DNA from 2 places in the Methylobacillus methanolivorans genome. Region 2 is predicted to be linked to the other one. Evidence: predicted binding sites of a transcription regulator. Region 2 holds the regulator's gene; the other holds the start of a gene.
The links. Region 2 encodes FliA, which starts transcription of late flagellar genes. Its sites were predicted from a motif close to CTAAAGTTNNCNNAAANNNTGCCGATANNA; they were not measured.
Positions count from the first base shown of each region.

Region 1: a site for FliA is predicted at 3,385-3,414, ahead of LG202_RS02415 (YjfB family protein). Genes of this name have one in related genera too.

Region 1 covers NZ_BAAILT010000002.1:226,062-237,734, reverse strand. The annotation lists gene LG202_RS02435 (HAMP domain-containing sensor histidine kinase) at 1-397, shown strand, start outside; gene LG202_RS02430 (hypothetical protein) at 394-972, shown strand; gene LG202_RS02425 (sigma 54-interacting transcriptional regulator) at 969-2,339, shown strand; gene LG202_RS02420 (hypothetical protein) at 2,568-3,014, shown strand; gene LG202_RS02415 (YjfB family protein) at 3,152-3,349, opposite strand; gene LG202_RS02410 (PepSY domain-containing protein) at 3,509-4,033, opposite strand; gene LG202_RS02405 (putative bifunctional diguanylate cyclase/phosphodiesterase) at 4,130-5,962, opposite strand; gene LG202_RS02400 (thymidylate synthase) at 6,128-6,922, opposite strand; gene thrC (threonine synthase) at 6,938-8,365, opposite strand; gene LG202_RS02390 (homoserine dehydrogenase) at 8,415-9,728, opposite strand; gene LG202_RS02385 (pyridoxal phosphate-dependent aminotransferase) at 9,773-11,062, opposite strand; gene LG202_RS02380 (Mth938-like domain-containing protein) at 11,116-11,541, shown strand; gene ccoG (cytochrome c oxidase accessory protein CcoG) at 11,666-11,673, shown strand, end outside.
Region 2 covers NZ_BAAILT010000002.1:1,247,684-1,259,356, reverse strand. The annotation lists gene LG202_RS07250 (flagellar basal body L-ring protein FlgH) at 1-55, opposite strand, end outside; gene flgG (flagellar basal-body rod protein FlgG) at 82-867, opposite strand; gene flgF (flagellar basal-body rod protein FlgF) at 942-1,682, opposite strand; gene flgE (flagellar hook protein FlgE) at 1,726-2,979, opposite strand; gene LG202_RS07230 (flagellar hook assembly protein FlgD) at 3,013-3,699, opposite strand; gene flgC (flagellar basal body rod protein FlgC) at 3,731-4,135, opposite strand; gene flgB (flagellar basal body rod protein FlgB) at 4,160-4,555, opposite strand; gene flgA (flagellar basal body P-ring formation chaperone FlgA) at 4,796-5,503, shown strand; gene flgM (flagellar biosynthesis anti-sigma factor FlgM) at 5,657-5,959, shown strand; gene LG202_RS07205 (flagella synthesis protein FlgN) at 5,989-6,438, shown strand; gene motD (flagellar motor protein MotD) at 6,480-7,280, opposite strand; gene LG202_RS07195 (flagellar motor protein) at 7,293-8,033, opposite strand; gene LG202_RS07190 (RNA polymerase sigma factor FliA) at 8,015-8,749, opposite strand; gene LG202_RS07185 (MinD/ParA family ATP-binding protein) at 8,765-9,589, opposite strand; gene flhF (flagellar biosynthesis protein FlhF) at 9,586-10,980, opposite strand; gene flhA (flagellar biosynthesis protein FlhA) at 10,977-11,673, opposite strand, start outside.

The DNA.
Region 1 (11,673 bases), 1.0 Mb from region 2:
CAACAAGAATATTGGCATCCAACGTGATTTTTTCCCCACCGAGATTATGGGGGATCACGAAAAAATCCATTCTGTATTCGATAACCTAGTGTCGAATGCCATCAAATATACTTCGCCATCCAGCAACATCCGTATCAGTATTACGCACCAAGCTGATCATGCCATCATCGAAGTACATGATGGCGGCCCTGGTGTCATGTCAGCGGATAAAGCCAAGTTATTCGATCCTTTCTACCGTGGTGATAGTGTGTATGAAAGCCTGGTCAGTGGTAGCGGCCTGGGACTTTCCATCGCCAAGGAATACGTAGATGCCCATGGTGGCGAAATCATTTTATTGCCCTCGGAACACGGAGCACACTTCCGCGTTTCCCTCCCCTTGAAAGCTGTCACTGCATGAATTCCAAACACTTAATTTCCCTTGCCATCGCAGGCACCCTGCTAAACGCATGTGCCCACCAGCCACAATCAACGGGCACTCTTGAGAAAACCTCATCGCCCACTGCAGTCTCACAGGTGAATAGCCATAAGGAACACCACACTGAGCCCAACCTGCTGGAATTCATCAGCAACTTTTCTGAATTATCGTTAGAGCTGCAAAAAAAGGAATTAGCGGCAGCCTTGCAAAAAACCAGCAATAACAATAATGACTTACAACAAAAAACCCGGGTAGCCATTATCTATTCGGTCCCTGGCAGCAAGTTACGAGACCCGCTCAAGGCACAACCTTTGCTTGATGAGTTGGCGCGTGAAAAACAGCTGAGCAAGGAAGAAAGCGCTATCGTGTCCATCCTCCGTGACAATGCAGCGGAAACAACCAAGCTCAACCAACGCTTACGTGAAGAACTGCGCCGTGCAGAAGAAAACCAGCAAAAAGCCAATGGTTTGCAGCAAAAGCTGGATGATCTCAAAAAAATTGAAAGGACCATGATGCAGAAATCGCTGAAAGATCCTAACCGGAGTGGGAGTAAATGACTGAAGTAGTAAAGAAAATACTAACTGTTGATGATGACCCAGACATCCTCAAGCTGATGGGCATGCGGCTCAAGGCAGCTGGTTACCAGGTCGTGACTGCAACCAATGCAGAAGAGGCACTGTCGCAAATTGCCATCAGCCGCCCTAGCCTGGTCATTACGGATTTGCGCATGCCTGGCATGGATGGCTTGGCTCTGTTCGATGTCATCCATAAGTCCGACCCATCTCTTCCCGTCATCATGGTGACCGCCCATGGTTCCATTCCTGAAGCAGTCGACGCAACCCAACGCGGTGTTTTTGGCTTTCTAACCAAGCCATTTGACAGCAAATCATTGCTCCAGCAAGTAGAGGCTGCATTACGTGTTGGCACAGGGGCATTACAGAACCATGCCGAAGATGGAGACAACGAGTGGCGTAAGAGCATCGTCACCCGTAGCCCGCAGATGGAAAACCTGCTTGGGCAAGCCAAACTCATGGCAATTTCTGATGCCAGCGTATTTATCCAAGGTGAAAGTGGTACTGGTAAGGAACTGCTTGCCCGTGCCATTCACCAAGCCAGCCCTCGCCGGGATAAACCTTTTGTTGCCATCAACTGCGGCGCTATTCCCGAGGCTTTGCTGGAATCCGAATTATTTGGTCATAGCAAAGGCGCTTTCACAGGCGCATTGCGTGATCATAAAGGCCTCTTTCAAACGGCTGATGGCGGCACCCTGTTTCTGGATGAAATCGGCGACATGCCCTTACCCTTACAGGTCAAGTTACTGCGCGCATTACAAGAGCGTGCGATTCGCCCTGTAGGGTCAAGTACAAGTATTCACATTGATGTAAGGGTCATTTCTGCCACCCACCGTAATCTTGCAGAAGAAATGAAATCCGGTCGTTTCCGGGAGGATCTCTACTATCGCATCAATGTGGTCGGCCTTGAAATTCCTGCCTTGGCGGCACGTCGCGAAGATATCTCGCTGTTGGCTAATAATTTCCTCAATGAGCTGACCACCAAATATCGCAAGAAACTCAATGGCTTTGCTCCCGAGGCACTTGAACTGCTCATTGCCGCCCCATGGCCAGGCAATGTGCGTCAGTTGCAGAATATCGTTGAGCAGACCGTCGTACTCTGTACCACGCCACTGATTCCAGCCACATTGGTACAAAAAGCCTTGCAAGAGGATATTGGCGGGATCGTGCCATTTGAGGTGGCACGCAAAAACTTTGAGCGTGACTATCTGGTGAAATTACTCAAGGCCACTAATGGCGGCGTCACACAAGCCGCCCGGCTGGCGCAACGTAATCGCACAGAGTTCTATAAGCTATTGCAACGTCATCAATTGACGCCTGCGTTGTTCAAGCACGACAACACCACAAACTAACGTCTCTCTTCGGAGACGTATTTTTCCATTAAAATTCAATACGTTAATAAAAAATCATGCAATCTGTCTCACTTTTGAGACAGATTGCATGATTAACAATGTCTTAAAAATAACCATATCTCATTGATTTAAAATAATTAATTAAAGTTGGCACACTCTTCGCTATATATTAATCAAATATTTCGGCTGCAAACACCAAGTAAAACCAAGTCGGAGATGTACGAAGATATGCAATCCAATATTAAAAAAACACATCCAATGGTCCTCGTCGCTGCAACGGCTTTGACCATATTCAGCCTAGTTGGTAGCGCTGCCATCACCGGGCTTATTCCAGTCGCTCACACATATCGTCCTGACCTTGCACAGGAGTTGATTACTGACCCAAATGCAGCAATGGTGATTAGCAATACGCTTAATCAGGCAAAAGACCGCTCCCCCCGTGAGAATGGCGCGAGTCTTGGCGCATGCTCAGATTGTGGCATCGTGGTATCGATCCGCTCTTTTGAAAACAAAATGAAGAATTATCAAGTCAGTGAAAAAACTTCTGAGGCAACTTATCTGATCAAGATCAAGATGGGTAATGGTCTGCTTCACACCATTACACAATACAGTACACCGCGCTACTCTGTAGGAGACAATGTCAGACTCAAGAGTGGACGGTTAGTTAGTGCATAGCATGCATTGAGTCTCCAAGCTCCTCATAGCAGGCCTTTATCCTCCCCGAGAAGGTCTGTTTTTTTTATTCAAAAATAAAGCCCCGTATTTACGGGGCTTTATTTTATCTACCTAGCGATACCAATCACGCTATCTTCCTAGGCTGTCGTATTAATATTTTGCCCCAAATGTTCAGGCAAGCTGGCAGCCGGCGGAGATGGTAAGGCTTGCAACAAAGCCAGAGCATTGGCTGAACTAATATCCATCGTTTTTTTCAATACAGTCGTACTCACCTCCTGCTGCAAGCGCGTGGCTGCAAGATCAGTGGCAACGCTGGCAATAGCAGTTACATCCATAGACACGGTTCCAATTCATAACAATCAATACACTTTATTAACGGCAACATAGACAATAAATAAAGGTATACCCTTGGATAGGACAACATAATCAATGGACAAAAAAAACGCCCCCGAAGGAGCGTTGTCGACTGTCCGTCCAGTCAAAACCTAAACTGATTATTCTTTGCCAATCTGGTAGAACTCTTGGTTAGCTTCTACGATTTTGCCAGTGGTAGCATCCACTTCAACCTTGAATTCCTTGCCATCTTTGGTCTTGATATCAAACTCATAGGATGCTGCGCCATCTGGTTCGATTTCATATTCTACTTCTACAATTTCACCGGGATAAGCGGCCAATGCTGTCTTACGTGCATCTGCCTCGCTCACCTTTTGTTTGGCCTTGAATAATGGATGATCGGCAGAATCAACTTCTTGCTCTACTTCCACTACCTTACCAGTGTTTGCATCACATTCTACATCCCAAGCATTGCCATCACTCGTCTCAATGTCAAATTCGTACATGGGAGTCTTACCTTCCAGCTTGTATTCAACCTTAACTACATTGCCAGATTTAGCTTTAAGCGCAGCTTGCAAACAAGTTTCCAAGCTTACCTTACCCTTGGGGAAATGATGGTCTGCCAATGCAAAACCACTGGATAAGACTAAAGCCAATGTACTGATACCAACTACGATTTTTGTCATTATTGATCTCCATTATAGTGATGAATGGTGGCAATTATAGCTGAACAAACAAAAATCGGGAAAAAATCCCATAATACATAAGGATAAACACACAATTTACACCTTGCATTTTCCCGTCAATACCATTTCAGTCATATGTTGTGCATCCACTGGATGACTGAACAAATAGCCTTGCACCATGTCGCTACCCTGCTCAAGCAGGAACTGCAACTGCGCCTTGGTTTCCACCCCTTCTGCAACCACCTCAAGCTTCAAGCTATGCGCCATCTGGATGGTGGCAGTGGTAATCGCCACATCATCGGCATCACGTGGAATATCGCGGATAAAGCTACGATCAATCTTGAGTCGGCTGACTGGAAAGCGCTTAAGATACGCCATGGAAGAATAACCCGTACCAAAGTCGTCGATCGCCAGGTGCACGCCCATGGATTTTAAGTCTGCCAAGCGAGTAATCGTCGTCTCCGCATCTTCCATGAGTACCGTTTCAGTAATTTCCAACTCAAGCAGACTACTGTCCATGCCAGTTTGCTCAATAATCTTGGTGACTGTATTCACCAGAGACTCCTGACGAAACTGGCGACCAGAAAGGTTGACACTCATGCGTAGAGTAGCTCCCAGGCTCTTCCACTCCATTGCCTGCTTGCAAGCTTCTTCCAGCGCCCATTCGCCAATACGCACAATTAGACCAGTTTCCTCGGCCACAGGAATAAAGCTGCTAGGATGCAACATGCCGCGCTGAGGATGATGCCAGCGTATCAAAGCCTCTACACCCACTAGTGTTTGATCTGGCAAGCTATACTGTGGTTGATAGTAAAGCTCGAATTGCCTCTCTTCCAAAGCAACGCGCATTTCTGTTTCGAGAATCAAGCGTGTTGAGCTTTTGTGATGCATTTCTGCCGAGAACATCTGGAAATTATTCTTGCCGCGGCTCTTGGCGTAGTACATCGCAGCATCAGCATCGCGTAGCAAATGGGCAGCATCTTCTCCATCATATGGGTAGAGACTGGCGCCAATACTGACACCGATATAGAAATTCCGGTCATTCAGTATGATAGGTTGCGCCAATGTACGGATAAACCGGTTGGCAACAGCATCAACATTCTCAACATCTGCCGGCTGGTCAAGGATCATGGCAAACTCATCGCCACCCACGCGATAAACCGTGTCTTTACCTCCAGCAGCAGATACCAGGCGCTGGGCTACAAGATGCAAAAGCTTGTCCCCCACATCGTGCCCCAAAGTATCGTTAATCACCTTGAAATCATCCAGGTCGAATACCAGCAAAGCAAGTACCGTATTGCGCTGGCGGGCATTTTCCAGCAGTGAATGAAAACGTCCATTGAAAGCATGCCGATTTGGCAGATCAGTCACCGTGTCATAATTGGCCAGAAAACCTGCTCGCTCCTCGGCCTTCAGCATCGCCCGTTGCAATCGACTCAACAGCAACGCGGCAGCGAACAAGGTCACCAGCATGACCGTGACAGTAGTGCCGATATACCAAAGTAATTGGCGATACAAGCCTTTCATATTGGATCGCATGTACAGCATTCCCACTTGCATGTCACCATAGATGACGGGTTGCCATATTTCGCTTTTGTGCAAGTCAGTCTGGTGTTGTGCTTGCGTCTTGATCCGTACCTTAGGCGCGTGAGGCAAGCTTCCACGTCTGGCATACTCAGCAAACTGGTTTTTGTGCATGTCATACAACACAGCGGCATCTATTTCGGGAGCATCCGCCAAACTGGCTAATACCTCATTGGCTTCCACGCGTTCACCGTGCAGCAATGATCGCGCAAGATTACTTGCCATGATGTGCATCTGAACCTGCATGGTATTCGTCATGTTATGACGAAGCGATGCATACTCCATGCTGATCAAGGTCACAGTAGCCACCAACAGGGCAAGGCCAACGGCAATAATGTGCGCCATCCTTAATCTGGGCGGCACAGAGTGGTGATGTTGAGGAAGCATGAATAACTACGATAGTGAATAGTGAAGCGGGCAGATTGATACTGGATTATCGGGGCGCAACAATTAACGCCTACATGAAAACAGCATGAAGGAAAGATAGCATCATGATTTCAACACTAAAAATTACACGGCAACAGGTGCCTTGATTGCAGGATGAGACTGGTAATTTTCCAGCGTGAAATCCTCGAAACGGAACCCGAAAATATCCTGCACATCAGGGTTGATTTTCATGGCAGGCAAAGGATAAGGCTCGCGTGACAATTGCTCTTTCACCTGGTCAAGGTGATTAAGATAGATATGCGCATCGCCCAGCGTGTGTACGAAATCACCTAACTTAAGTCCGCATACTTGCGCCACCATCATGGTGAGCAAGGCATAAGAGGCAATATTGAAGGGCACACCAAGGAAGATGTCAGCACTACGCTGGTAAAGCTGACAGGAAAGCCTGCCATCTGCCACGTAGAACTGGAAGAAAGCATGGCAAGGTGGTAGCTTCATCTTGTCGACATCCGCGACATTCCAGGCGGAGACGATCAGGCGACGTGAATCAGGATTACGCTTGATGGCATTAACCACCTCACTAATCTGGTCAATATGCGTGCCATCAGGCTTGGGCCAGTTGCGCCATTGATAGCCATAGACGGGGCCAAGATTGCCTTGTTCATCGGCCCACTCATCCCAGATGGTCACGCCATTTTCCTTGAGGTAGGCAATGTTAGTGCTGCCTTGCAAAAACCACAACAACTCATGAATGATGGACTTCAGGTGCACTTTCTTGGTGGTGAGCAGCGGAAAGCCCTCGGCCAAGTCAAAACGCATCTGGTAGCCAAACACTGACAAGGTACCGGTGCCAGTCCGGTCTTCCTTCTTGTGGCCGTGCTCCAGTACGTGGCGCATCAAGTCGTGATAGACCTTCATGGATTCTCCCCGGGGCTAGATGTGGTCAACAATAAATTGCTTGATGGCTGCAGCATCCGCATCCATCACTTCAAAGCGTTGAGGCAAAGCTTCCAGGCCTTCAAGGCTTTGCGGGCGCTCAGGTTTTTGGCCAAGCGCTTCGACAATGGCATCCTCGAACTTGGCTGGTAGTGCGGTTTCCAGCACCAGCATGGGAATACCTGCTTCGCGATGCTCCAAGGCCACCTTGAGGCCATCCGCCGTATGCGTATCAATAGTCACCTGATAGCGCTCTTGGGTCGCCCGGATAGTCTGCATGCGATGCGCATGGTTGCTACTGCCTGAGACAAAACCATAATCAGCTGCCTTGGCAAACCAGCCGCCTTCATTAAGGTCGAAACTGCCGCCTGCATCTACCTTGCTCCATAGCTCGCGCACTTTAGCGGCATCCCGCCCAACCAAGTCGAACACGAAACGCTCGAAATTAGAGGCCTTGGAAATGTCCATTGACGGGCTGGAAGTATGGTAGGTATTGGCAGAGCCGCGCGGACGGTAAACACCGGTCTTGAAGAATTCATCCAGTACGTCGTTCTCATTGGTCGCTACCACCAGCTTGGCGATAGGCAGACCCATCATGCGTGCAATATGCCCAGCACAGACATTGCCAAAATTCCCTGACGGCACAGCAAAGCTGACCCTCTGAGCATTGTCGGCGGTCACGGCAAAATAACCCTTGAAGTAATACACCACCTGGGCCGCCACGCGTGCCCAGTTGATGGAATTCACTGCGCCTATCTTGTTGTTGGCCTTGAAGGCATGGTCGTTGGAAACGGCCTTGACGATGTCTTGGCAGTCGTCGAACACGCCCTTAACCGCGATGTTGAAGATATTGTCGTCCTGCAGGCTGAACATCTGCGCAGTCTGGAAACGGCTCATTTTCTGGTGCGGAGAGAGCATGAATACCTTGACGCCCTGCTTACCGCGCATGGCGTATTCGGCGGCAGAACCGGTATCGCCGGAGGTTGCCCCCAGGATATTGGTGGTCTCACCCTTCTGCGCCAGCACATATTCGAACAAATTGCCCAGCAGTTGCATGGCCATGTCCTTGAACGCCAGGGTCGGGCCATTGGACAGGGAAAGCAGGTACAGGTCATCTTCCAGCTTGAGAATAGGCGTGATGTCCTCGGCATCCTGGCCGGGACGCGCATAAGCATAGACATCGGCGCGATAGGTCTTGTCGACGATGCTGCGCAGGTCTGCGGCAGGAATATCATCCACCAGGCGAGAAAGAATGGTGAATGCCAGGTCGCGGTAATTCATGCCGCGCATGGCGCTCAAGTCTTCAGCGCTGAATTGCGGATATTGCTCGGGCAAATACAGGCCGCCGTCCGGCGCCAGGCCGCCGAGCAGGATTTCAGAGAATGTCAGTGCAGGCGATTGCCCGCGGGTGGAAATGTATTTCATTGCAACTGATGCAGGAGGCGCTACGCCTGCCTGCAATCCTTTCCTCAAATTATCGGCTTAGTTCTTCCATGCGCAAACGGGTCACCTTGCCGGAAATGGCAGGCAATGCCTCGATGGCGGCAATGGCATCATCGATGTTTTTCTCGACCGTGACGTGGGTGAGAATGATGATGTCGGCCTGGTCTTCGCCTTCTTGCGGCTCTTTCTGGATCATGGCATCGATGGAGATTTCACGATCACCGAGGATGCGGGTCACGTCGGCAAGCACGCCGGGCTTGTCCAGTGCGCGCAGGCGCAGGTAATAAGCGCTGCTGACCTCGCTGATAGGCAGGATGGGCAGGTCTACCAGGCGATCGGGCTGGAAAGCCAGGTGCGGCACGCGCTGGTGCGCATCCACGGTGTGCGTACGCGTGACATCAACCAGGTCGGCCACCACGGCACTCGCGGTTGGCTCGGCACCGGCACCGGCGCCATAATACAAGGTAGGGCCAACGGCATCACCCTTGACCAGCACAGCATTCATTGCACCATTCACATTGGCAATCAAGCGCTTTTCCGGGATCAGGGTTGGGTGTACACGCAACTCCACACCCTTGTCGGTTCGCTTGGTAATACCAAGCAGCTTGACGCGGTAACCCAACTCTTCAGCGTAACGGATATCTACGGCATCCAGCTTCGTGATGCCCTCGACATAAGCCTTGTCGAATTGCACCGGAATACCAAAGCCAATGGAGGCGAGGATCATGAGCTTGTGCGCAGCATCAATGCCTTCGACATCGAAAGTCGGGTCTGCCTCGGCATAGCCCAGGCGTTGGGCTTCCTTGAGCACATCAGCAAAAGCCAAGCCCTTTTCACGCATTTCCGAGAGGATGAAGTTAGTCGTGCCATTGATGATGCCGGCAATCCACTCAATGCGATTGGCGGCTAGGCCTTCGCGCACGGCCTTGATGATGGGAATACCGCCAGCCACGGCAGCTTCAAAGGCAACAATGACGCCTTTTTTCTGCGCAGCGGCAAAAATTTCGTTGCCATGCAGGGCAATCAAGGCCTTGTTGGCTGTCACCACGTGCTTGCCATTCTCAATGGCCTTTAGCACCAGCTCACGCGCCACGGTGTAGCCACCGATCAGTTCAACAACAATATCAATCGCAGGATCAGAAACGATGGCAAAAGCATCGTCGGTGACATCAATTTTTCCACCAGTCACCTGGCGCGCCAGCTCCAGATCACGATCTGCAACACGGGTAATAGCGATTGGGCGTCCAGCACGGCGTGCGATTTCTTCCTGGTTACGGGTTAAAACAGTATAGGTACCGCCACCGACAGTACCGATGCCGAGCAGGCCAACATTGATGGGTTTCATTCAGTTTCCAGTTTGTTGCTTTTCAATCTTATAGATCAGCCACATCATGCAGTTGCATTGTGTGGCTTTGCTTGTAATTCTTTTGCAGCTTTGCCATCTACCACCGTGAGCGTGCTGTGCTGCTTGCGATAATTTTCCAGGAAGCGGGCAATCCGGGTGAATGCCTCGGTGAGATCATCCACATTCGGCAGGAACACCACGCGGAAATGGTCAGGCGCATGCCAGTTGAAGCCAGAGCCCTGTACTAGCAAGACTTTTTCCTCCAGCAATAAATCCAGGATGAACTGCTGGTCGTCTTCAATTGGGTATATCTTGGGGTCAAGGCGCGGGAACAAGTAAAGGCCAGCCTTGGGCTTGACGCAGCTAACCCCGGGAATATCTGTCAACATCTTGTAGGCAAGATCGCGCTGCTTGCACAAGCGCCCAGTTGGTGCCACCAAGTCATTGATGCTCTGGTAGCCACCCAGTGCGGTCTGGATAGCCAATTGCCCAGGCACGTTGGCACAAAGACGCATCGAGGCCAGCATATTCAGGCCCTCGATGTAATCCTTGGCATGGCGTTTTTCGCCCGAGATCACCAACCAGCCAGCACGATACCCGCAGGTACGGTAATTCTTGGACAAGCCATTAAAGGTAATAAACAACACGTCATCGGCCAGCGATGCCACGGAGGTATGCGTATTACCATCGAACAGCACCTTGTCGTAAATTTCGTCAGCGAAAATCACCAGGCCGTGGTGGCGCGCAATCTCGATAATGCCTTCCAGGGTTTCTTTGGGGTACAAGGCGCCGGTGGGGTTGTTCGGGTTGATCAGCACAATACCGCGGGTATTGGCAGTGATCTTGTTTTCGATATCCTTGAGATCAGGCAGCCAGCCAGTCTGCTCATCGCACACATAATGGCGCGCTGTACCACCGGCTAAGTTCACGGCAGCCGTCCATAATGGATAATCCGGCATCGGCACCAATACCTGGTCGCCATTGTTCAGCAAAGCCTGCATGGCCATGACGATAAGTTCGGAAACACCATTACCGATGATGATGTCATCAATGGTTACACCCTGAATATTCTTTTGCTGGGTGTAGTGCATGATCGCCTTGCGTGCAGCGAACAAGCCCTTGGAATCGGTATAGCCAGAAGCAGAGTCCATGTTACGGATCACGTCCTGCAGGATTTCCTCTGGTGCAGCAAAACCGAAAGGCGCAGGGTTACCGATATTGAGCTTGATAATGCGGTGACCATCCTCCTCCATTGCACGCGCTCGATCCAGCACCGGGCCACGGATGTCGTAGCACACGTTATTGAGCTTGCTGGACTTGGAGATTTCTTGCATGGTAACCCGTAGATGTCGGTTGGGGAAAATGTGCTATCTTACATTGAGTTGGCATGCAATTGAAGCGCCACTCCTCAAAAGACTCCATTGATTATTCGATATATCCGCTGATGAAATTACACCTTACCCAGGCTGCAGGCAGCCACCTGATTACCGGTTACGGCGATGGCTGGGTGGAAGTCAACCACCATCGCCATGAACATAGCCTGATTGTCTTACCTGGGTACATCAACCCGGATTGGGCTATTGAGAGCTTCGATCACCTGCAAGCTGCCCATTTTCAGGAACTACTGGCGCTCAAGCCCGAGTTAATCCTGCTCGGCACTGGTAACAAGCATCGCTTCCTGCACCCCTCCATCAGTCGCGACTTGATTACAGCAGGCATCAGCGTGGAGTGCATGACCACGGAAGCTGCCTGCCGCACCTACAATATTCTGATGGCAGAAAGTCGCCAGGTGGCAGCCGCCTTGATTGTTTGATAAAACACAGGCACAGCAATACATTTCACCAATCTGATACTATTAATTAATTAATATCTGAATCTGTTATAAAACTATCCACTTCCGCACAATTCTGCATAGCATCATTCAATCAGGAATTGCCATGCAAGC
Region 2 (11,673 bases):
ACAGCATCATGCCCAGTGCCAGCCAGTTTCTTGATCGAGTGCGCAATTGCATCATATTTCCTTCACTACACTATGCCCAGATTAGAGCTGGGATAAGCGTTGCAACATTTGATCGGATGTGGAGATCGCCTTGCTGTTGATTTCATAGGCGCGCTGGGTCTGGATCATGCTGACCAATTCCTCAGCGACATTCACGTTCGAGGTTTCCAGGTATTGATTGATCAGCAGGCCGGTGCCATTAAGGCCGGGCTGGTTGATATTCGCTGCACCGGATGCCGCTGTTTCGATATACAGGTTCTCTCCACGGGATTGCAGGCCAGCCGGATTGATGAATGTGGCTAGTTGGAACGTGCCAATCTGCACAGGGGCATTCGGGTTGTCGGGCAAGACCACTGAAACGGTGCCATCACGTGCAACCGTTATGCTTAGAGCATTAGGCGGCACGATAATCGCTGGTTGTACTGTAAAGCCGCTAGCGGTGACTAATTGCCCCTGATTATCAAGCTGAAAAGCACCATCACGCGTGTAAGCAGTGGATCCGTCCGGCAGCAGCACTTGAAAGAAACCTTCGCCGCTGATGGCGACATCCTTGCTATTGCCGGTTTGCTGCAGGTTACCCTGAAGGTGGATACGCTCGGTAGCTACGGGGCGCACACCAGTACCTAGTTGCAAGCCAGAAGGCAACTGGGTTTGCTGGGAAGATTGTGCACCGGGCTGGCGGATGTTTTGGTAGAGCAGGTCCTCGAATACGGCACGGGTTTTCTTGAAGCCATTGGTACTGACGTTGGCCAAGTTATTGGCAATGACGTCCATCTGTGTTTGTTGGGCATCAAGGCCAGTTTTGGCGATCCATAGCGAACGTATCATGGTCTGCTCCTTTGCAATGGCGGCCTGAGCTGCCGGTATTCTGGAAATTAAGGACTATGCTACTCCAGAGGTGCTTAACTTAAACTGAAGATCTGACCGGCTTTTGTGGCGTTATTCTCGGCGTTCTGGATCAGCTTGGTTTGCAGGTCAAACTGGCGTGCCTGGGAAATCATGTTGACCATTTCTTCCACCACGTTCACGTTGCTACCCTCCAGTGCGCCACTTACCACGCTGACAGCAGCATCTGCAGCCAGCGGCTGGCCATTCTTTGGCTCGAACAATCCATCGGCACCACGTACCAAGTCGCCATCATTCGGGTTGACCAACTTCAAGCGTCCAATCATGCTGGTAAACAAGGGCACCACATTGGTAGCCACGGCGGAGACGGTGCCATCGTTGGCAAAGGCGACCTTGCCTTCTGGTGGAATGGTGAGTGGGCCGCCATCACCTACGACAGTGAGACCGTCTTGGGTTTGCAGAACGCCGTTTTCATTCAGCTTGAAGTTGCCATTACGGGTATAGGCTTCGGTGCCATCGGCCCGTTGCACGGCAAACCAGCCGCGATCACGGATGGCAACATCCAACTCGCGCCCCGTTGTTTGGATAACGCCACTATTGAAATTGGTGCCGACCGTGGCATCAACCACGAAAGCACGAGTGGGTAAGCCATCGCTCAAGACAGGTACGGCGCGGAAGCTGTCTATCTGGGCCCGGAAGCCAGTAGTTGTCGAGTTGGCCAGGTTATTGGCCGTAGTCGACTGCTGCTCCATGATGTGCTTCAGGCCGGTCATGGCGGTATAGATCAAACGGTCCATGGCGATTCCTTTCTATTGCTGATGGCTTAGGCGCTTAGTTCAATTAACGCAGGTTGACCAAGGTTTGCATAATCTGGTCTTCGGTCTTGATGGTTTGCGCATTGGCTTGGTATACCCGTTGCGCTGTGATCATATTGACCAACTCAGCCGTCAGGTCGACGTTGGAATCTTCCAGACGATAGGATTGCAAAACTCCCAAACCGCCAGAGTTGGCGGTACCAACCATGGGGGGGCCTGATTCAGAGGTTTCAGCCCATAGGTTGTCCCCCAATGGTTGCAGGCCGTTGAGGTTGCGGAAGTTCACCAGTGCTACTTGGCCCAGCACAGCGCTCTGGCCATTGGAATAACGTCCCAGGATAGAACCATCGGAGCCTACGCTAAAGCTGGAAAGGCGACCTGCGCCATAGCCATCCTGCCCCAAATCACTTTCGTTGAATGAGTTGGCGAATTGAGTGCTACCTGCCAAGTTCAATGTGACTGACATTGGAGTCAAGCCACCTGTACCAATCGGTATGCTAATGCTGGGGGTTGTTGGCGTAATGGTGGGGTTAAGGCCAGAGCCAGTGAATACCATCGTCCCAACAGCTGTAGGAGGTGAGCCAGCAGGTGTTTGAGCCCCGTCTGCACTTGCCATAATGGACCAGGTTGTTGTTGCAGGAGAGGCAGATGTATCCACCCCTGTCTTCAAGTAATAAAGTTGCACGGCATGTGAGTTGCCTAGCGAATCAAAAACCTCAATCGGGGTAGAGTGGCTGTAAGTACTGGGGTCGTTAATGTTGAAGTTAGCTGGGTCTAGAATGTCAGCGCGGGAATCTAGGTTCAATGGCCCGGTGATGGATGTGGTTGCTTGAGGGGCAAGATCCGCTGCATCAATGCGTAGTTCACTCAGGGCACCTGTCTGTACAACGCCGTTGACAACGGAATATCCCGTGAGGCGCTGGCCGGATGCATTCTGGATATATCCGTCTTTACTCAACTGGAACTGTCCATTGCGGCTATAACTGATGGTACCGTTATCGCTCATGCGGAAAAAACCGTTGCCATTAATGGCAACATCCAGTGGGTTTTGCGAGTTTGAGATATTGCCTTGTGTAAATTGCTGTGTGACAGCGGCTATCTTAGTGCCAATGCCGATCTTGGAAGCATTACCTCCTCCTAAGGAGTTTGCATAAACATCAGCAAATTCGGTCCGTGATTGTTTGAAGCCCACGGTACTGGCATTGGCAACGTTGTTGCCAATCACTTCAATACTCTTAGACGCAGCATTTAATCCGCTTAAACCCTGTTGGAAAGCCATGTTGTTCTCCTGGTGAAGTTACCTGGGTTGTTGTTAATAAATTTGTTTAATCTTGTCGGTAGTAATTGATGCAAGGTTGCTCAGGTTCAGCTTGACTCCATCAGAACCTGTAGAGACGCTCATCACTTGTTCATAACTCAGGGTGTTTGCTGCAACAGTGGTGTTGGCAGTGGTGGCTGTGGCTTCGATGGTATAGCGACCATCTGCCAGCTTGCTGCCATCGTCACCATATCCGTTCCAGCCCAATTGCGAGATACCAGCCTGCTGATTGGTGACAGTCATTGTTTTCACGACCTTGCCTGAGCTGTCCTTGATGTTGACCTTAAGGTTATCGGCGCCTACCGGTAGCTCAACCGCAAAATAAGCAGCTGACTCACCTTCGGTCTCAGTTGCTGCGAGGTAAGTGCTGCTGCCTTCTACCAAAACGGTATTGCCAATCAGGCTGGATGCCTGCAAAGCCTGAGTTGCCTGCATGCTGCTGATAAAGGCAGAGAGCGATGCATTCATACGCTCAATTCCTGTGACCGTGGAAAGCTGAGCCATCTGGCTGGTGACTTCTGCATTGTCCATTGGATTCAGAGGATCTTGGTTCTTCATTTGCGTGATCAGCAGTTTCATGAAGCGATCTTGCGTTTCAGAAATGCTGCTGGTTGTGCTACTGGAGCTACTACCATTCATGGTAGTGAGCAATGAATCTGAAATGCCTGAGGTGCTTGCCATGGTGGTTACTCGCTTTCAGGGTAGTTGGTCGTTACTGACCGATGGTCAGGGTCTTGAGCAGCATAGATTTCGCTGCATTCATGGTTTCTACGTTGTTCTGATATGAGCGCGATGCCGATATCATGTTGACCATTTCCTCCGTCACGTTGACGTTGGGCATGGCGACATACCCATTAGCATCAGCCAAAGGGTGTTTCGGGTCATACTTCAATTGCGGTACGGATTGATCTTCTACTACTTGCTGTACCTTCACTCCTTGTGAGCCATTGGCGTTGACGGGTACGGCTGAAAATACAATGTGCTTGGCACGATAAGGTTGACCATTGGAACTGGTTACACTGTCTGCATTGGCAAGATTGCTAGCGACGACGTTCAGGCGCTGGCCTTGGGCGCTCATGGCAGAGCCAGAAATATTGAATACATTAAAAAGTGACATGGAGGTCTCCTTTGGAAATCAGGATTACTGGCCTTGTATCGCGGAGAGTAGTTTTCTGATCTGCCCGCTAATCATGGTGGCACTGGCTTCGTAACGTAATGCGTTATCCGCGAACTGTGTGCGCTCTACATCCATATCCACAGTATTGCCATCAACGCTGCCTTGGATAATCGGGCGGAATAGCACGCCGTTCTGATGGCTGGCAGTGGCGGAGATATGGGCTGGATTGGTAGTGTCGGCTTTCAGGCCGCCCCCTGCTCCAACGAGCGCCTGCTTGAAGGTATCAGCAAAATTGATGTCGCGTGCCTTATAGCCAGGCGTGTCTGCATTGGCAATGTTGGCAGCCAGCAGCTCCTGGCGTTGCCCACGCACGCGCAATGCGGTTTCATGAAAATTGAGTGCAGCATCCAACTTGTTCATCGTACAACCTCCCTTGCTAACGGCAGTCAAGAAATGCTGGAGACTGTCGTTATTTTAGATGATTGCGAGTCTAGGACTGATGATGCAAATTTCATTGTACGAATAAAAGGGATTTTCCCTTGTTATTTCCTGCTTGCGTGTTTGCATGCCTGAGTAGAATGCACCTTCAGATGAAGTGGCAAAGGCTATCCCCTCAAGGGGTAGATAGTGCCAAGCCTGGAACCAAGAAGGAGGGATGCAATGAAAAGAGTATATATCACAGGGCGTATGATTGCCTTGCTGATTGCCTGCTTGTGGGTATTGCCTACCTCTGCAAATGGTGGTCACCAGGATTTGACGCAATTGCGACAACAGGTTGAGCAGTTCCTATTGAGCCAGAGTGCAAGCTTGCCTGGCAAGGTATCAGTATCTGCCATGGCGATTGATTCACGCCTCAAACTGGCCGGTTGTGACAATCTCCAGATGTCGCTACCTACAGGTAGTCGTATCTGGGGGCGCACCAGTGTTGGAGTGCGTTGCAATGCACCACAGGTGTGGACAGTGTATGTGCAGGCAAATGTGCAAGTGATGGCGGAATACTTGATTGCTGCTGGTCCATTGACCCAAGGACACATTATTACCGAGCAAGACCTCATCAAGGGGCAGGGTGATCTTGCCAAGTTGCCGCCAGGGGTGTTTACAGATATTAGCCAGGCAGTGGGCCGTGCTGTTTATGTTCCGTTAAGTGCGGGAACAGTATTGCGTCAAGAGATGTTACGGGTGTTGCCAGTGGTGCAACAAGGACAAAAAGTGGTACTCAATACCATAGGCGATGGATTCAAGGTCTCGGCTGAAGGCACGGCCCTGAGTAATGCCGGGGAAGGGCAGCGCGTCAAGGTAAAGGTAGGCAATGGCCAGGTCGTCAGTGGCTTGGCACGACAGGGCGGCTTGATCGAGGTGATTTTCTAAGCGCGGTGATCAATCGGACGTTCTTGGTACAGATGGTATGATGCTGCAAGAACGCTTTAAACTTTTTTACTAAAGTTAACAAAAATACCGCCGATAAGAGCAATATATCGGTATGTAGTTTTGCCGTAGATGAAACTAGCTTAAGGAATTGCCATGAAAATTGATGACGCACTTCAGAAAGCGGTTGCGCTGACCAATGACAAGACGGAAAACAGGCCTGCACCTCGTGCAAGCGAGACCAAGGCTACCGTAGCCGGTGAGAGTGTTACCTTGTCTCCGTTGGCTTCGCAATTGCAATCTATCGAAGCCGCCGGAGCGAATGAGCAAGTATATGATGCGGACAAAGTGAACGCGATCAAATCTGCCATTTCCAGTGGCCAATTCAGGGTTGACTCTGAAAAGGTCGCAGATGGCCTTATCAACACAGTGAAAGACCTGCTGACAGTCCAGCGTTAAGGCTGTGCAGGGAGAAAGGTGATCCTGACATGACCACAGCCAGCTTTGAGCGTGAAATCGCATTGACTGATAGCTTATTGACGCTTTTAAGGCGTGAGCAAGCAAGCTTGGTCAAGGTGGATGTGGATGCCATGGAAGGCTTGCTGGATGAAAAAGCCCGGATATTGCAGGATATTAATGCTCATACCCAGGCACGGTACCAGGCGGTTGCTGCTTTAGGATTTGGTGCCGAGGAGCGTGGTCTTGCAGCTTGGATTGCAGTACAAATAGCTGAGGTTCAAGAGTCCTGGGCTCATTTCCAGGGCCTTGTTGACCAGGCTAAAGAACTCAATCGTGTGAATGGTATCTTGATCAACAAGCAGTTCAGCCGTAATCAGCAGATGCTGGATACTTTGGGGCGACCTCCTGCTTCCGGTCAGTTTTATGGCCCTAATGGTCAAGCCAGTTCAGGGTCTGGCCTTTATAACGCTCAAGCGTGAAAAAATTGGAATAAAAAAAGCCGGGATTATCCCGGCTTTTTTTATTCCTGAATTTCTGTTTTTTGAAGTTTTTCCGGTTTGCTATATAGCACCATAATAGAAACGCGACGATTTTTTGCGCGGCCTTCAGCGGTTTCATTGTCGGCAATAGGTTGCGTATCGCTATAACCTGTTGCGCTGAGTCTATCTGCAGCAATGCCGTTATCTATCATCCGGCGCACAACACTGGTGGCACGCATAGCGGAAAGCTCCCAGTTTGAAGCAAATTGCACATTGCTGATGGGTAGGTTGTCAGTGTGACCTTCTACCTGGATAGCATATTCCTGATTGGCGAGTACTTGGGTAATGTCATTAATGGGAGCGTTTGCCTCGGTCTTGATGCTGGAAGAGCCTGCCTGAAACAGCACGCCATCGGCAATATCAATTCTGACGCCACGATTGGTTTTGCTGATATTGATTTTGCCGCTGCTGGTGAGTGAGCCCAAAGTTTGATTCAGGCTGGTAATGATGGCGCTGATATTTTCCTGCTCTTGGCGGTACTTTTCTTGCTCTAGGCGAGTGAGAGGCAAGCCATTGATCAGTGAGTGGCTGGGAGAGGATTGCAGGTTTTGACTTTCTACCGGTTGCATATCAGAGGGGTTGCTTGGTGACTTAAGCTCGGCTGTACCGCTGAATGCACTACCGAGGGCGGATGTGAGTTCTTTATATTTCTGGTCATTTACCGATGAAATACCATACATCACCACGAAGAAGGCAAATAGAAGGGTAATGAAATCCGCATAGGACACGAGCCATCGGTCATGGTTATCTGGCTCTTCTTCAAATTTTCTTCTTCTTCCCATGTTACCCTGAGTTTAACGCAAGTATGCATTCAAGCGTTCTTCGACAATTTTGTGGTTCTCACCGTTGGCAATGCCAACCATTCCTTCAATCACCATCTCGCGGCGTGTGGTTTCCAGTTGCACAAGTGCCTTGAGCTTATTTGCAACCGGCAGGAAAAACAGGTTGGCAAAGCCTACGCCGTAAATCGTGGCGACAAAAGCAATGGCGATACCGCTACCCAACTTGCTTGGGTCAGATAAATTTTCCATGACATGGATCAGGCCAAGCACTGCCCCTAGGATGCCAATCGTAGGAGCATAGCCGCCAGCTGCTTCCCATATTTTGACGGCATTGCGTTGCGCGACTTCATAGCGGTTGATATCCACATTGCAAATGTCGCGGATCTTCTCAGGTGGTGTGCCATCAATCACCAAGCGCAGTGCGGTTTTCACAAAAAGGTCTGGTTCGGAGTGCATATGGTTTTCCAGCAGCAGAATGCCATCTTTGCGCGCAATCTGGCTCCAGGTGCTGATGCGGCGTGCCAGTTTTACTCTATCGTCTTCTGGAGGGCGGATGACCCAGGTGAGCAAGCGTAAACCCTGAATGAAGAAAGCTGGGCGTGTTTGCAGGAGAACAGCACCAATCGTGCCGAACAGCACAATCATGAATGCAGCTGGCTGGATGAGCGAGCTGAACTTGCCACCTTCAAGGGCTTGCCCCAGCAGGATGCCAGCAAGGGCGAGTAAGATACCGCCTAGGCTGCTCCAGTCCACAACTTCTCTTTCAGGTTGGCGCGCAGGCGTGCAACGGCTTGGGTGTGTAATTGGCAAACCCGGGATTCAGAAACGCTCATGATGGCACCGATTTCCTTGAGGTTCATTTCTTGTTCGTAATAGAGACCCATGAGGATTTTTTCACGTTCCGGCAGTGAGTCGATAGCATCAATCAGCGCTTCGCGGAAGTCGGTGGAAAGCAATGCCCTCAACGGATCTCCAGAGTCATCGGATTGATAGCGGTCGAGAAAATGGTCACCACTGTCTTGTTCGCTGAAATCCTCGTAATAGATGAGCTGGTGGCCACTACAGTCATCCAGCATCTCATGGAAGTCATCCATGGAAAGATTGAGTTCGCGCGCAATTTCTCCCTCGGTAGGGGGGCGGCCAAGTTTCTGCTCCAACTGGTGCACGGCTGATTCTACATCGCGCATGTTTTTGCGCACACTACGTGGTAGCCAATCCGCACGGCGCAGCTCATCTATCATGGAGCCGCGGATACGCTGCGCGGCATACGTCTCGAATTGTGCACCATGGTTGTCTTCATAGCGGTTGGTGGCATCCAGTAGCCCCATCATCCCTGCCTGTATCAGGTCATCAATATCCACGCTGGCGGGCAACTTGGCCTTGAGCTGATAAGCAATTTTCTTGACCAGGCTTGCATGCTGCTTCAGAAGATCTTCCTTGGGGCTGGTTTTTCCATGCAAGGTGTACATCACTTGAGATTCCTCTTAGCCGAGCGACGTTTCCAATAAACCATGATTATGGTCTATTTTGCCCGCTAATGCCTTAAATGCGGCCGAAGCCTTGGTCATGGGGAATGCTTCAATGACGCTGCGGCCCAGCTTTGCCGCGATACCCAGATGCTCATCGGATGGAATCAGGCCAGCAAAATGGAGTTCGATATGCAGGTGGCGGCGTGCAACTTCTGCAATATTGTTGAAGATAATACGTGCCTGGGATTCGCTTGTGTGTGAGACCACGATGTCAAACGAGCGCCGACCAACCTGTTGGCACAATTGCTTGATCAGGGTGTAGGCTTGGGTAATGGAGCCAACATCTCGCGTCATGTGTATCAGTATCTCCCCACGATGCAGTACATCTAGTGGCATGGTGTCATGAATAGTGAGCGCAGCATCAACTAAGATGATGTCGTGTTGGCTTGCCATGGCCGAGAACACCCGCTCGATTTGTTGTTTGAGATTGCCATTTTGCAGAAAACGGCTGGCGGAATTTCCTGGCAGCAATTTTGCAACAGAATAACCCTCACTGTCATTGTTTATTAATGGTTGGTGCAGTTCTGGCCGCATGATAGCTTCGAGTAGGGTGCCTTGGTCGCCATTAATGCCATAATGGCTGACTTCATTCATGGAGGCGCTGGTTGCTTCCACAATCAATACCTTGTTGCCCTGTCGATGTAATGACGCTGCGAGGTTAGTCATCAATCTGGCATGTTCTGCTTTGCTGGCGGCTGAAAGCAGGGAGATGACTCTGGGGTTTGGGCCTGCCATCATGCGACGCAGGCCTGATGCCTGATCTTTATGTGCATGGATCATGCTCGGTCTCCTGTCACATTGCTACTGGCGACATTCGCCATCAGGAATGGCATCTCTGCATCACGAAACTGAAATTGTTCTGCCTTCTTGCGCGCCATCTTAAAGGCATGGTGTGCAAGGAAAGTGTTGTTAGCAATATGGATGTCTTCAGGGACGCGCTGACCGTTGGCTACGTAATAAAGCCTGAGGCGCTCACGCATGATGATGTCGAGTGCACTGCCGATGGACGCTGCCTCGTCAAGCTTGGTGAGGATGCAACCATCGAGGCCGCAGCGTTTGTAGACATCCATGACATCAGCCAGGGTTTCGCCAGAGCTGGTGGCATTCATGCACAGGATTTTCTTGATCGGCAAGCCTGTCTTGGAGAGCATGGCAATTTGTTCCGCCACCATGCGATCACGCTGACTCACGCCAACGGTGTCGATCAGGATAGTATGCTTGCCCTTGAGTTCATTGAGGGCGATGCGCAGATCAGCTTCGTCCTTGACGGCATGTACCATCACGCCGAGGATCTTGCCGTAAATACGCAATTGCTCGTGTCCACCGATACGATAGGAGTCGGTGGTAATGAGCGCCAGCTTGCCAGCGCCATGTTTCATCACGAAGCGTGCTGCCAGCTTGGCAGTTGTCGTGGTCTTGCCGACGCCAGTCGGGCCAACCAGCGCATAAATACCACCCTGGTCGAGGATTTGCTGTTCGTCGGTGATGGTGTGAATGTTGCTGCTAATCACATTGTGCAGCCACTTGCTTGCTTCTGCTTCGCTGTGGCCTGCAGGTACTTTCTCGGCAATTTGGCGAGAAAGGCCGGCACTGAACCCTGCGGAGATCATTTTGCTCAGCACATTGGATTTAATAGGGTCGCGCTGCTGGATATTGGCCCAAGTGATCTCAGTCAGCTGCGATTCGATGGCACCACGCATGGAACGCAATTCTTGCATCATTTGCGCCATTTCACGCTGGCTCAGCTTGTCTTGCTCAATTTGCTCACGTACCGGTTTGGCAGTGTTCTTGACCACGGGCTTGGCGACTTGTGCAGCCACAGCCTTCGGTTGAGCTTGTGGTGTGGTTTGTTTGCTGGCCGCCTGGGCACGCTGTTGTTGCAATGCCTGATGATTCAGCGGCTCTGCGGTTTTCAGTATGCGCTGATTGCGGCTCAGCATAGACACCAGGGTTTCTTCGCCAACCGGTGTCTGGGGCTGTGGTTTTGCGGCTATCGGCTTTGGTTTATCGCGCGCTACCAATGTGGCCATATCTTCCTCACGGAAAGCGAGAATTTCGTTACCACCTTCAACGGCACGGTTGGAGAGAATGACGGCATTGGCTCCCAGTTCTTGCTTAACCATGCTTAAGGCTTCGCGGGAGTTTTTTCCGAAGTAACGTTTGATGTTCATGCTTGGCCTCCAATCAGGCTGGTAACGCGTATGGTTTTGGTGTCAGGAAGTTCTTCATGCGAGAGCACGCGCAAGCGCGGGGTGGCACGGCGCAGGAATTTGGATAATGCAGTGCGTAATGAGCCGGGTACTAGCAGCACGGGGGCCAGGCCCATTTGTTCTTGTTGCTTGGCGGCATTGGCAGTTTGGGTGGAGAGGGTTTCTGCCAAGCCAGGCTCAATGGCCGCACCACCATTAGCGCTGGCTTGTAATGCCTGCATCAGCAAGCGCTCCAGGTTGTGATCCAGCGTCATCACGGGTACTTCATTACCACTAGGGAATAGCTGCTGCACAATCGCACGGCCTAGCTGAATGCGGACTAAAGATGTGAGCTCATCGGTATCCTGGATGCGTGGGCCATGCTCGGACAGGGTTTCGATAATGGTGCGCATGTCGCGGATATGCACGCCTTCGACCAGCAGGTTCTGCAACACTTTCTGTACGCTGGATAGGCTGAGCGCTTTGGGCACCAGGTCTTCCACCAGTTTGGGAGACTCCTTGCCCACGTGGTCCAGCAACTGTTGTACTTCTTGGCGACCTAACAGTTCCGCGGCATGGGATGTAATCATGTGATTGAGGTGTGTAGCGATTACGGTGCTGGTATCAACCACGGTATACCCCATGGCTTGCGCCTGATCACGCATTCCAGCTTCA